4 regions of the Allobosea sp. RAF48 genome follow, and region 2 is predicted to be linked to each of the others. Evidence: predicted binding sites of a transcription regulator. Region 2 holds the regulator's gene; each other region holds the start of a gene.

Region 1 (2,185 bases), on a different contig from region 2:
ATCGTTGACGCCGCTCATCGCTGTTTGCGCTCTGAATCTTGGGCAGGAGACCGGGCGCGCCCGGCGGGAAGGTCCGGTTCTAGTCAGGCGGCTCGCCGCTGTCCAGAAAGCTTGATGCAGCGCACACCCGGCAAGGCCTTATTCTCAAACGAAAAGGGCGGCCCGAAGGCCGCCCTTGCATCGTTCCGTGCCGGAGCGCTCAGGCTCAGGCCTCACCCTCGTCGAGATCGTCGTCGGTCGGTTCCGCCTGGTCGAGGATACGGTCGGCAACGAGGCCGGAATTCTGGCGGATCGTGGCCTCGATCTTGGCGGCCATGTCAGGGTTGTTCTTGAGGAAGGTCTTGGCGTTCTCGCGGCCCTGGCCGAGGCGCTGGCTGTCGAAGGAGAACCAGGCGCCGGATTTCTCGACCATGCCGGCCTTGACGCCGAGATCGATCAATTCGCCGACCTTCGAGATGCCCTCACCGAACATGATGTCGAACTCGACCTGCTTGAAGGGCGGCGCGACCTTGTTCTTGACGACCTTGACGCGAACCTGGTTGCCGGTCGCCTCGTCGCGCTCCTTGAGCGTCGAGACGCGGCGGATGTCGAGGCGCACCGAGGCGTAGAACTTGAGCGCGTTGCCGCCGGTGGTGGTCTCCGGCGAGCCGTACATCACGCCGATCTTCATGCGGATCTGGTTGATGAAGATCACCATGCAGTTCGAGCGCGAGATCGAGGCGGTGAGCTTGCGCAGGGCCTGGCTCATCAGGCGGGCCTGGAGGCCCGGCTGGACATCGCCCATCTCGCCCTCGATCTCGGCGCGCGGCGTCAGCGCGGCGACGGAATCGACCACGAGCACGTCGATCGCGCCGGAGCGGACGAGCGTGTCGGTGATCTCCAGCGCCTGCTCGCCGGTATCGGGTTGCGAGATCAGGAGGTCGTCGAGATTGACGCCGAGCTTACGGGCATAGACCGGATCGAGCGCGTGCTCGGCATCGACGAAGGCGCAGACGCCGCCCTTCTTCTGGGCCTCGGCGATGGTGTGGAGCGCGAGCGTGGTCTTGCCCGAGGATTCCGGTCCGTAGATCTCGATGACGCGGCCCCTGGGGAGGCCGCCGACGCCGAGCGCGATGTCGAGACCGAGCGAACCGGTCGAAATCGTCTCGATCTCGATTGAGGGCGAATTCTTGCCGAGCCGCATGATCGAACCCTTGCCGAAGGCGCGTTCGATCTGGGAGAGCGCTGCATCGAGCGCCTTGGCCTTATCCATCGAGGAGCCTTCCACGAGTTTGAGATTCGCCTGATTCACGGTTCGGGCTCCTTATGGCAGGGCGAGGGGGACATCTCAATGCGTCTTGACATGAGGATGGTCACGCTTTGTTCTGGCCGGCAAGTTCTTTTTTTGTTCCAGGTGTCAGCTTGTGTCAGGAGGGGCTTTTATGTTTCTAGTCATGCTATTTTATCGGTCTGAATTTCGTTGAATCGTTCTTGCATGCGCTATGTGCATATCAAGGCGCTGCGTTTCCCATCCCGGCGCCTGCTGTTTCCTGTTATTGCGCCCGGAATCTCCATTTGTTTTCGAAAGTTGCCAACGTGTCCTTCGCCCCCGCCCAAAAGGCCCCGAACTCGCCGCGCCGTATCCTGCTGGCCAGCCTGATCGGCACGACGATCGAGTTCTTCGACTTCTACATCTATGCGACGGCTGCGGTGATCGTGTTCCCGAAGCTGTTCTTCCCGGGCGGCGATCCTACCTCCGCGATGCTCCAGTCCTTCGCGACCTTCGCGATCGCCTTCTTCGCGCGGCCGATCGGCGCCGCCATCTTCGGCCATTTCGGCGATCGGATCGGCCGCAAGGCGACGCTCGTCGCGGCGCTGATGACGATGGGGCTCTCGACCGTCGCCATCGGCATGCTGCCGACCTATGCCGCCGTCGGCGTACTCGCGCCGCTGCTGCTGGCGCTCTGCCGGCTCGGGCAGGGGCTGGGACTCGGCGGCGAGTGGGGCGGAGCAGTGCTGCTGGCGACCGAGAACGCCCCTCCGGGCAAGTCCGCCTGGTACGGCATGTTCCCGCAGCTCGGCGCGCCCGTGGGGTTCATCCTTGCGACCGGCAGCTTCCTTGCGCTCGATGCGCTCCTGACCGACGAGCAGTTCTTCAGCTTCGGCTGGCGTATCCCGTTCATCGCCAGCGCGCTGCTGGTCTTCA
Region 2 (2,185 bases):
CGACGCCGACGTCCTCATCACACTCGGCGGGGCCTCGGTCGGCGCGCATGACCTCGTGCAGGAGGCGCTGACGCGGGCCGGCATGTCGCTCGGCTTCTGGAAGATCGCGATGCGGCCGGGCAAACCGATGATGACCGGCCGACTCGGCCGCATGGTCGTGGTCGGCTTGCCCGGAAACCCGGTCTCCTCGATCGTCTGCGGCCATCTCTTCGTCCTGCCGCTGATCGAGGCTCTGCTCGGCATTGGGGAGGCCGACCGCGACCGCAGCATCCCCGCCCGCCTCGGCCGTGACATGCCGGCCAATGACGAGCGCGAGGACTATCTGCGCTCGGAGCTCGCACTGAGGCCGGATGGCTGGGTGGCGACGCCCTTCGACCGGCAGGATTCCTCGATGCTCGGCACGCTGGCACGGGCGCAGGCATTGACGATCCGGCCTGCCCATGCCGCGCCGGCAAAAAAAGGCGACATCTGCCGCATCCTGCCGCTGCGCTAGATCACCGCTCATCCTGTCGGACGCGATCGTAGCGATCTGTATAGGGTTATCGCATCGGATCTGCCCGAAAAGTGGATTCCACTGTTCGCTTCGATGCCGGAGCCCGCTTGCGGAACACAAGTGGAACGCGTATGGTGTTCCTGCTTTGTTTCGAATCTAGCCTTCGAGAAGGCCGGCGGGGATCATGCTGACACGCAAGCAACACGAACTCCTGCGCTTCATCCAGGAACGCTTGCGTGAGAGCGGGGTGCCGCCCTCCTTCGACGAGATGAAGGATGCGCTCGATCTGCGCTCCAAGTCGGGCATTCACCGGCTGATCATGGCGCTGGAGGAGCGCGGATTCATCCGTCGCCTGCCCAACCGGGCGCGTGCGCTCGAGATCATCAAGATGCCCGACGGGCTCGGCGCCCCGCAGCAGCGGCAGCGTTTCAACCCTGCGGTCGTCCAGGGCGGCCTCGGCTCGCAGCCGAATCTCACCAAGCCACGCCCTGCGGCCGATGAGGACAGCCGCTCCTCCATCGCGATCCCGGTCATGGGCCGCATCGCCGCCGGCACGCCGATCTCGGCGATCCAGAACCGTAGCCACACCGTCTCGCTGCCGCCCGACATGCTCGGCTCCGGCGAGCATTACGCGCTGGAAGTGCGTGGTGACTCGATGGTCGAAGCCGGCATCCTCGACGGCGACACCGTCATCATCCGCAAGCAGGATTCGGCCAATACCGGCGACATCGTCGTGGCGCTGATCGATGACGAGGAAGCGACGCTCAAGCGACTGCGCAAGCGCGGCTCCTCGATCGCGCTCGAAGCCGCCAACCCCGCCTATGAGACGCGCGTGCTCGGGCCGGACCGGGTCAAGATCCAGGGCCGCCTCGTCAATCTGATGCGGCGCTACTGAAGGCGCTCGACCTCGGCTTCGCCGTCGGCGGAAGCCGGTGTCACACTCGGAGGCGCTGTCGAGGCTTGCGCAGGGCGCTGTTCACGGCGGCGGCTCCAGGGGCGGTCGGCAGCGTTCTGCTCCGAGACATGGCTGCTCCACCCCGATCCTGTTCGATAGAGCGAAGTCGCGCCGTCGCGCGATAACGCCATTCGCTCGATCAGCCGTGCCTTGCAGGTTCCGCTCCAGGGGATGGCCGTGACGACGAGGTCAGCTCGCATGCAGTCCTCGATAAGCCCCAACCTGTCGCGCGTGTAGGAGACGGTGCGCTGATCCGGCGTCCGTGCGACGCAGCCGAGCGCATCGCAGCTAATGCCGGCCCGCAGCGTCGGATCGTCCGGCGAACGGCGATCGCCATCAGCAGCGAGCCATTGCTGCAGCACGAAACGGCTCGGCTTGCCCGCAATCGCGAGGCGGCCATCCGGGCCCCGCACCGCCAGCCCCGAACCGTCGCGTTCGATCAGGATTTCCGGCCGCTCCGGCTTGCCGGCGATGGCCACGCCGAGCAGGAGCGGCAGCGCCGCCAGCCAGCGCCAGGGCGTGGTCCAGAGCGTCAGCCACAGCAGCGCCAGCACGAAGCAGGTCAGCACCGCCGGCCCGAAGGCTGCGATCATCACCGTGGAATGGTCGATGCTTGCGACCCAGTGCGCCACCTTGAGCACGACATCGGAAGCCAGCCCCATCAGCGCCCAGGCGGGCCAGTCCAGTCCGAAGGGGTAAGCCAGCACGCCGAAGACGGCCGCCGGCATGACGAAGAG
Region 3 (2,185 bases), on a different contig from region 2:
GTCCGCAGCCGCCGGCGCGCGGTGTTGAAGCCGATGCGCTCGGCCGCCAGCTCGAAGCGCCGCCCGATCATCCAGGCATAGGGGCCGGAGCCGACCATGCGCTGACCCCATTGCGAATCGTAGTCCTTGCCGCCGCGCGTCGAGCGGATCAGCGACATCACATGCCTGAGCTTGTCGGGATGGTGCGCCAGCAGCCATTCCTGCACGATGTCGCGCACTTCGAGCGGCAGCCGCAGCAGTACATAGCCGGCCTCCTGTGCGCCCGCCGCCTTGGCAGCGTCGAGGATGCGCTCGATCTCGTGCTCGTTGATCGCCGGCACGATGGGCGCGACCAGCACCGTCACCGGGATGCCGGCCTCGGACAGCTTGCGGATCGTCTCGAGCCGCTTGGGCGGCGAAGCGGCACGCGGCTCCATGCCCCGCGCCGTCTTCGGATCGAGTGTCGTCACCGAGATCGCGACCTTGACCAGCCCCTTCTCCGCCATCGGCGCAAGGATATCGATGTCGCGCTGGACCAGCGCCGATTTGGTGACGATGCCGACCGGGTGGTTGAACTTCGAGAGCACCTCCAGGATCTGGCGCATGATCCTGAGCTTCTTCTCGATCGGCTGATAGGCATCGGTGTTGGTGCCGATGGCGATGGTGCGCGGCTGGTAGGAGGGGGAGCAAAGCTCCTTCTCCAGCAAGGCCGCGGCATCGGGCTTCGCCGTCAGCTTGCTCTCGAAGTCGAGGCCGGGCGAGAGCCCGAGATAGGCGTGGGTCGGCCGCGCGAAACAGTAGACGCATCCATGCTCGCAGCCGCGATAGGGATTGATCGAGCGGTCGAAGGAGATGTCCGGCGAGTCGTTGCGCGTGATGATGCTGCGCGCCTTCTCGTAGGCGATCTCGGTCTTGAACGGCGGCAGCTCTTCCAGAGAGCCCCAGCCYTCATCTTCGGTGACGCGCTGCTCCGCTTCGTAGCGCCCGCCGGGATTGACCGTGGCGCCGCGTCCGCGCCGCCGCTCCGGGTCGATGCGATGACCGGCATAGGCGAGCGGATCGGCCGGCGCGACGACCGGCGCCGAGACGGTCGGCTCCCTGTCGTGCCGGCGCAGCGGCTGAGCCGCCGGATAGGGCCTTTCGGTGGGTCTGGCCTGGGGCATGGCTTTCGAACCGGTTCATGTGCCGGGAATCGGCACGCTCTGGTCTCAGATAGAGTGAACATAACAGGAACAAAAGGCAAGAGCTGCATTGCGACGTGCTGCGCTGCGGCATAGAACACTGCGTATGCTCACAGCCGTGATCCGCGCCGATGGTTCCCCGCGAGCTCTCGCCGCCACGCTGGCCGTGCTGATCCCGGCGGTGGCGGAAGGCTTGCTCGGCCATGCGGTGATCGTCGACACAGTGGGCGCTCCCGATTTCGAGCGCGTCGCCGACACGACCGGCGCCTGCTATCTGCGCATCGGCCCGGCCGAGGCCTGGCAGGGAGGAGCCACCGTGGCGCGCGGCGATCGGCTCGTGCTGTTCGAGGCCGGCGACGTGCCACAGGCACATTGGGCGCTGGTGGTCGAGCGCCATCTGCTCGTCACGCCGGAGGTGCCGGCCCTGATACCGCTGCACGCCGCCCGCGCCGCGCTGCTCGAGCGCGTCGCGCTGTCCTTTGCCGGGCTCAGGCTCCGGTCCGGGCTCGTGCTGCCCAAGGCGATGGTCATGGAAGGGCGCCTCGACCAGGCGCCGCAACGGTTGCCGGTGTGGCGCGAGCGGGCCGGGTAGGGCAATGGCCGGGCCGGCATGACATCGCGTCGTACTCCTCCTAGGCTGGAGCTGTCGGGAGGCTGACATGACGATACCGAGCGAGATTCTTCTGGCGAGCGATCTTTCCTCGCGCACCGACAGGGCGGCGGATCGCGCGCTGCTGCTGGCGCGGGAATGGCATGCGAAACTTGCGATTCTGCATGTCGTGAGTGCAGCGGAGCAGGCCGGTTCCGCCGTTGCGATGGCGGCGTGGCGGGACGAGCTGCCGTTGGCAGCGGGCGAAGCGGAACTGCTGGTTCGCAGCGGCTCATTGCCGGATGTCCTGGCAGAACTGGCCGCCGAGCGTGGCAGCGGGCTGATCGTGACCGGCGTGGCTCGCTACAACGACGTCCGCGACTACGTGGTGGGCACCGCCGTTGACTATATCGTTCGCAGGGCGGCTGTTCCGGTG
Region 4 (2,185 bases), on a different contig from region 2:
CGTCGGAGGTGACCTGCGCCATGCGCTTCGACTGGCCGATGCGTTCGGCATGGTCGCGCAAGCCGCGCAGCAGGGCGATGCGCAGGCCCTGCTCATGGGTGCCGCCATCAGGCGTCGGAATGGTGTTGCAGTAGGAGGAGGAGAAGCCGTCCTCGCCGGTCGCGAGCCAGGCCACGGCCCATTCGAGCGAGCCATGGCTGCCTTCCTTGGTGATCTTGCCCGAGAAGATCGGCTCGGCGACCAGGTCCTTGCCCTCGATCTCGCGGCCGAGATAGTCGCGCAAGCCGCCGGGGAAGCGGAACACGGCCTCCGCCGCGACATCGCCTTCCGGCTTCAGCAGCGACGGCGCACAGGTCCAGCGGATCTCGACGCCGCCGAAGAGATAGGCCTTCGAGCGCGCCATGCGGAACAGGCGGGCCGGGGAGAAATGCGCGCCTTCGCCGAAGATCTGTGCATCGGGATGGAAGCGCACCTTGGTGCCGCGCCGGTTGGCGACGGCGCCGACCGTCTCCAGCGGTCCCTGCGGCAGGCCGCGCGAGAAGATCTGGCGATAGAGCGTCTTGCCGCGCGCAACCTCGACCTCGAGCCGGTCGGACAGCGCATTGACGACGGAGACGCCGACGCCGTGCAGGCCGCCCGAAGTCTCATAGGCCTTGGAGTCGAATTTTCCGCCGGCATGCAGCGTCGTCATGATGACTTCGAGCGCCGATTTGCCGGGGAATTTCGGGTGCGGATCGACCGGAATGCCGCGGCCGTTATCGGTGACGGCAATCGAGCCGTCCTCGAACAATTCGACATCGATGAAGGTGGCATGGCCCGCCACCGCTTCGTCCATGGCGTTGTCGATCACCTCGGCGAAGAGGTGGTGCAGCGCGCGCTCGTCGGTGCCGCCGATATACATGCCGGGCCGGCGCCGGACCGGCTCCAGTCCCTCCAGCACTTCGATGGCTGAGGCGTCATAGCCGGCCTCGGAAAGCGTGCCGTTGCGCGGCGCAGCGCCGGAACCGGCCGGCGCCTTCGGAGCTGCGGCCGGCGAGCGCGCTTCCGGCTTGGGATCAGCCGCGCGAGGCCGCTCCGGCTCCCCGCCGAAAAGATCGCCGTTCTCGTCCATCACTGCCTGATGTTTCCTGATTCGTTCCGCCCAATCCTAGTGCATGAAGGACGGATTGTGCGACTTGGTTATTTGATCCGGCATTCGATCAGGCTCGGTTGCGGCACCGGGCGCCGCGCCTAAGCCGATCTGCTTATAGACAGCTCCCCGACACATCGAAACTCTCTCGTTGGAGCCATGCACCGGTCGTCATCTGCGTGTGACGTTGCCGTGGCAGAAGAGCACCGGAACCGAGGCATTCAGCCTGCGTTAACCATCGCCACCGAGGATCGGTGTCACGATCGGGCCTATGCGGAGAATCGCAATGCGCTATGATCGGGCTGGGAGGGAGAAGACCGTGGCGTCGCGTCAGTCAGTGCCGGTGAAGGGCATCGCGGGTCTGCAGCGCACGGCGCGCCTCGCGGGGGAATGCTTCGGCCATGAGGATGTCGTCGGCGGCTCCCTTTCAGCGGCGCCCGAAAGCGCCTTATCGCGCTGGCTGTGGTGGGGCGCAGCGATCGCCGCAGCGGCCGGGCTCGCCGCTCTGCATTTCTACTGATCGCTCGGACGGCCTGCGCAGAAATATCAACCTTTTGGCCCTACCCCTGAGGGCGGAGGGGCCTTCCGCACATGCGTTGCGTCATCGTCAGCGATTTTGGTTCGGTCAATGGCGGCGCGGCGAAGGTTGCGATCGAAAGCGCGCGTGGCCTCGCGGAGGCCGGCGTCCGGATCGTCTTCGCCTGCATGATCGGTCCCGTGTCCGAGCGGCTGCAGCACCCGAATATCGAGGTGGCACTGTTCGAGGGCGAAGAGGTCTGGAAGGTCGGCAGCCGGCTCGCCGCCGCCCGTCAGGGCATCTGGAACGCAAAGGCGCATGACGCGCTCGGCGCCCTGCTGCGCCGGCAGCCGCCCGGGGAAACGCTCGTCCACCTGCATCAATGGACCAAGGCGTTCAGCCCGGCCGCCATCGCCGCCGCCGGTGAGAGCGGCTTGCCGGTCGCCATCACCATGCACGACTATTTCTCGTTCTGTCCGGTCGGCGGCTATTTCGACTTCCGCGCCGGCAGACCTTGCCACCGCCAGCCGCTGTCGGCG

The links. Region 2 encodes LexA, which represses DNA repair genes until DNA is damaged. Its sites were predicted from a motif close to TGTTCNNNNTGTGTTCNG; they were not measured.
Region 1: a site for LexA is predicted at 1,375-1,392, ahead of recA (recombinase RecA). Genes of this name have one in related genera too.
Region 3: a site for LexA is predicted at 1,197-1,214, ahead of AB4Z10_RS02820 (PA0069 family radical SAM protein). Genes of this name have one in related genera too.
Region 4: a site for LexA is predicted at 1,123-1,140, ahead of parE (DNA topoisomerase IV subunit B). Genes of this name have one in related genera too.

Annotation. Positions count from the first base shown of each region.
Region 1 is NZ_JBFRDZ010000003.1:23,741-25,925, reverse strand. Features, by position in the region: gene alaS (alanine--tRNA ligase) at 1-18, opposite strand, end outside; gene recA (recombinase RecA) at 206-1,252, opposite strand; gene AB4Z10_RS06325 (MFS transporter) at 1,576-2,185, shown strand, end outside.
Region 2 is NZ_JBFRDZ010000005.1:139,298-141,482, forward strand. Features, by position in the region: gene AB4Z10_RS11545 (molybdopterin molybdotransferase MoeA) at 1-493, shown strand, start outside; gene lexA (transcriptional repressor LexA) at 678-1,388, shown strand; gene AB4Z10_RS11555 (ComEC/Rec2 family competence protein) at 1,382-2,185, opposite strand, start outside.
Region 3 is NZ_JBFRDZ010000001.1:583,724-585,908, reverse strand. Features, by position in the region: gene AB4Z10_RS02820 (PA0069 family radical SAM protein) at 1-1,142, opposite strand, end outside; gene AB4Z10_RS02815 (hypothetical protein) at 1,267-1,752, shown strand; gene AB4Z10_RS02810 (universal stress protein) at 1,820-2,185, shown strand, end outside.
Region 4 is NZ_JBFRDZ010000006.1:245,802-247,986, forward strand. Features, by position in the region: gene parE (DNA topoisomerase IV subunit B) at 1-1,111, opposite strand, end outside; gene AB4Z10_RS13815 (hypothetical protein) at 1,449-1,649, shown strand; gene AB4Z10_RS13820 (glycosyltransferase family 4 protein) at 1,721-2,185, shown strand, end outside.